Regions from separate parts of the Pseudoalteromonas apostichopi genome, predicted to be linked through region 2. Evidence: riboswitches for the same ligand, from Rfam matches in the RefSeq annotation. Region 2 holds a riboswitch; the other holds the start of a gene.
What was found. Region 2 has a riboswitch for lysine ahead of dapA (4-hydroxy-tetrahydrodipicolinate synthase). Riboswitches for the same ligand answer to the same signal wherever they lie in the genome.
Positions count from the first base shown of each region.

Region 1: another riboswitch for lysine. It lies ahead of lysC (lysine-sensitive aspartokinase 3); the one in region 2 lies ahead of dapA (4-hydroxy-tetrahydrodipicolinate synthase).

Region 1 covers NZ_AP028065.1:206,076-208,480, reverse strand. Annotated here, with positions in the region: gene nhaD (sodium:proton antiporter NhaD) at 105-1,355, shown strand; lysine riboswitch at 1,443-1,615, shown strand; gene lysC (lysine-sensitive aspartokinase 3) at 1,697-2,405, shown strand, end outside.
Region 2 covers NZ_AP028065.1:1,936,197-1,938,601, reverse strand. Annotated here, with positions in the region: gene QUE86_RS08680 (DNA-3-methyladenine glycosylase I) at 1-339, opposite strand, end outside; lysine riboswitch at 523-719, shown strand; gene dapA (4-hydroxy-tetrahydrodipicolinate synthase) at 857-1,741, shown strand; gene QUE86_RS08670 (2,3,4,5-tetrahydropyridine-2,6-dicarboxylate N-succinyltransferase) at 1,756-2,405, shown strand, end outside.

The DNA.
Region 1 (2,405 bases), 1.7 Mb from region 2:
AATTATGTAATTGATAATAGTTTTATGCTTTCTATGCTGCTAGAATCCGCGCCGAAACACTCGACTTACAATTTTTACATTATTATAAAGGTTGTTCAAACACCATGGTAACCCCACTTATCCTAACCCTGATAGCGGTGGCATTTTTGCTTATCGTTATAGAGGATATTATCCATGTAAACAAGGCCAAAACGACGCTTTTTTTTGGCACTTTATGCTGGATTATCTTATTTATCTCTCCAATTCATGGGCAAAGCCCAGAAACCATACAACATCAACTGGATCACAATATATTAGAGATCGCGACTTTATGGCTGTTTTTAATGGCAGCTATGACCTTTGTTGCGTATTTAAACTCTAAAGGCTTTATCCAGAATATTGTTCATAAAATTATGCCAAATCAAATCAGTGAACGAAAGTTGATGTTTCTGATTGGTGGCTTTTCGTTCTTATTTTCATCGATATCAGACAATATAACTGCGACTTTAATCTCACTTGCGGTGGTGATGTCACTAAAATTAGATCCTAAAAAATTAATAAAATATGCAACCTTGATTGTATTTAGTGTTAACTCGGGTGGGGTGTCGTTGATCACGGGTGATGTTACAACCCTTATGATTTTCTTAGACGAAAAGGTCACCATTGCTAATTTACTATTATTAATTGCGCCTGCACTGACAAGTGTTGCACTGCTTGCGGCAATGTTATCGGTAGGTATGTCGGGTAATGTAGTATTTGAAAAGCAAACAGCTCGTCGTATTGAAAAAACAGATATTACTATTGCGGTTATCTTCTTCTCGACGATTATTGCCACGTTAACTTTGAGCGTGCTTTATAATGTGCCACCGCTTTTAACCTTTTTATTTGGTTTATCACTAATGTTTTTGGTTGCGCAATTCTTAATGCGCAAAAAAGACGTCAACAAAAAAATTATCGATTATATTCGTGAGATTGAGTACGACACCTTATTGTTCTTCGTAGGTGTGTTATTGCTGGTTGGTGCATTAAAAGAAGTAGGTATGCTTGCTAAGTTTACTCACCTATATGAGTTGATGGCGCCTGAGTATGCAAACTACATGATGGGGCTATTATCAGCAGCGGTAGATAACGTACCTTTAACTGCAGCACTTTTAAAAGCAGATATTGTGATGAGTCCACAGCAGTGGTTGTCGTTTACATACGCAACAGGGGTAGGTGGTTCAATGCTTATTATCGGCTCTGCGGCAGGTATTATCGCCATGAGTAAAGTAAAAGCACTGACCTTTATGAGCTATCTTAAAATGTCGGTTTATTTATTAATTGCTTATACCGTTGGCTATTACGGGTCGCACTTAGCAGGCAGTTTAATTTCATAAAACAACTTGACAGCTAGACGTCTAAACGTTAACTTTCAAAGCCTGCTTTTTTAGCAGGCTTTGTTATTTTAACCAGGTGTTAACTTAACATTCAGAAGAGGTGCGATACTTAGGTAGTTAATGTGAGGTGACGAACGCCGATGACCATTAATGAGGGAAGTACTCGCCGAGAAAATTAGCCGGACGTCACGGTTACTTTTCGGTTTATGGGGCTGAATCCTCAAAACTGTCACCAAACTAGGTGGAGAGCTTCTGGCATGGACTACTCTTTATTTTCAAAGCACCCCCTTGCCGAGTTCTTCTTGAATTACTGTGGATAGTTTTCCACAAAAGGAGACGACATGAATACCCAATTAGCCGCCAACACAAAATCAGATTACGTTGTTGCAAAATTTGGTGGCACCAGTGTAGCTAACTTTGATGCTATGAGCCGCTGCGCAGAAATCATTTGTGCTGATAATCAAGTTCGTATTGTTGCTGTGAGTGCCAGTGCTGGCGTGACAAATCATTTAGTTGCATTGTGTAAAGCTGATTTGAGCGCGGCTGAGCGTGACGAGCACATCACAGGTGTGGTAGCCATTCAAGAAGCTATTTTAGCTGAGCTATCGCTTGATGCTGACTTAGCTCATGGCTTTAATGAAACCCTCAAAGCCTTTCAAAAACTGGCATCAGAAGGGGTTAAGTCAGTAGCGGAGCAAGATGAGCTACTTAGCTTTGGTGAGCGTTTATCATCGTATTTATTTACACAAGTATTGCGTGGGCAAGGTCTTGATGCGGTGCGTTTTGATGTACGCAAGGTGCTAAAAACAGATAGCCAATTTGCTAAAGCAACACCGAATGTTGCAGCAACCGCTGCGGCTGCTAAAGAGCATTTAGTGCCGCTACTTGATGACCACGTTGTAGTAACTCAGGGTTTTATTGGTAGCAATGAACATAATCAAACAACCACTTTAGGGCGTGGAGGTTCAGATTACAGCGCGGCATTACTTGCAGAAGCAATTAACGCAAAAAGCGTGCATATTTGGACTGATGTTGTGGGTATTTTCAGTA
Region 2 (2,405 bases):
GATCATATACGCATTTTCAGGGATTGTTTGTACTTTTTTAAAATTACGAACAATTCGTTCATCACTGGCTTTTTGCTCGAGCATATCCGGCGGCATCATTAACAATTTTTCAATGCTAAAATCCCAAAACACTTCGCAAAAACCAGCCCATTTATTGTTAATAACTGACCAATAAAAACCACTTTGAAAGATTTTACGAGTAAACTCTTCTAACCATAAATCATCATGCATTTTGGCAATATCAGTATCATCGAGCGGGTTTGATAGCAGTGCTCGCAGCATGTCTTCGCTACCCTTTCGAGATACGGCTCGCTGATAAATATCGTTAAATTTTTCCATCATTTTTCCAATTTATTTGGTTAACGCTAAGTGTACGTAAAAACACGGTTATACGTAACCATGTTGCAAAATTGGTCACTAAAAAACAAACTCATCAGCTTGACACCTAGATGGCTAAAATGCTTTAATCGCCGCCAATACCCTATTTAACTATGTTGGCTTTTACCTTAAAAGCGAGCATAAAGGGCTGGAAGAGGTGCGTTATTCAGGTAACGTATGGGAAGAGCACAGACTCTGTTGATCATACGTGAGGGGAATTAACGCCGAGAAGTAACACCGTTTGTGAGGTGCTTATTTCGGGCGACTGGGCTGAATCCCAGCGACTGTCACCAACAATAGCAAAGCGCTATTGATTAGTTTGGTGGAGAGCTTCTGGTCTTAGTATAATAAGGCCGTCGCGTCTTTATTATTTTAAGCCCATTCGCTCTTCGAATTATACCTTGTTCGAATGACGACATGCGGCCCCATTCAAATGTTCCCGCATATACTCTTCGAATACCTTATAAGTTCGTGAGAGATGATCAACAATTTTGATTTAAATGACTATCCATTATGGACAGCGCTTGTCACGCCATTTTCTGAATCTGGCGAGGTCGATTACACGGCCCTAGAGCAACTGGTCACTGAACAGCAAGCCGCAAATAACGGCATTTTATTGCTTGGCAGTACCGGTGAAGGACTAGCGCTTTCACTTAAAGAACAACAAGCCATTGTCGAGCATGTTTGCCAATTGGCACCGAGTGTGCCACTGATGATCGCTGTGGGTGGCATGAACCTAAAGCAGCAAATTGCATGGGTTGAATACTGCAATCAGCTGCCAATTCATGGCTACCTGTTAGGCTCACCTCTGTATGCAAAACCTGGTGTTGTGGGTCAAACACATTGGTTTGAAAGCCTACTTAACGCAAGTCATCACCCTTGTATGTTGTATAACGTACCAGGGCGCAGCGCAGTTGAAATTTCACCACAGGTAATTAAAAACCTTGCCGACCACAAAAACCTTTGGGCTTTAAAAGAAGCCAGCGGCGATATTAGCAAGTTTGAAGGCTTTAGAACGGCATCACCAAAACTTGCCATTTTCAGTGGCGATGATGCACTTATGCCGTATTTTGCTCAAGCCGGTGCAAAAGGTTTAGTTTCGGTTGCCGCTAATGCTTGGCCAAGCCAAACCCATGAGTTTGTTAAACGCTGTTTAAGTGGTCAATACCCAAATCTATTCACTGATTGGTCGCAAGCAATTCAAAGTCTATTTGCTGTAGCAAACCCAATCCCCGTAAAAGTACTGATGCACCTGCAAGGTAAAATAAATACCCCGCATTTACGTCCGCCACTTACGCATTTAGAGCTTGAGCAAACAGACGGCATCACCCACGCAAATAACACTATTTTATCTTGGAACTAAAAACAGGTTTTATCATGAGCTGGTTAGAATTATTAAACAACTTAGAATCAGGCGCAGTTCGCGCAGCAACACAAGACGAGAACGGCAACTGGCATGCTAATATTGAAGTTAAACAAGGCATTTTAGAAGCATTTAAAAATGGCACTAACACCGAGTTCCCAGGTGGTTTTGTTGATAAGCACAACTTAGCACCACAAGGCTTTGCAGCAGATGCAGGCGTACGTATGGTACCAGGTGGTAGCAGTGTTCGTCGTGGTGCACACGTTGCTAAAGGCACTATTATTATGCCACCAGCGTATGTGAATATTGGCGCGTTCATCGACGAAGGTACTATGGTCGACAGCCACGCATTAGTGGGTTCATGTGCACAAGTGGGTAAAAATGTTCACCTAAGTGCAGCAGTACAATTAGGTGGCGTGCTTGAGCCTATTGGTGCAAGCCCAGTGGTTATTGAGGATGATGCATTCATCGGCGCAGGCTGCGTAATTGTTGAAGGTGTAGTTGTGAAAAGAGGCGCGGTACTTGCGCCGGGTGTGCGTTTATCTGCAACCATTCCAGTCTACGACTGTATTAATGAGCGCCAGCTAAACAAAGGTGAAGCAATCCCAGAAAACGCGATTGTGATCCCAGGTTCTCGTCCTGCTTCAAACGCATGGGCTCGTGA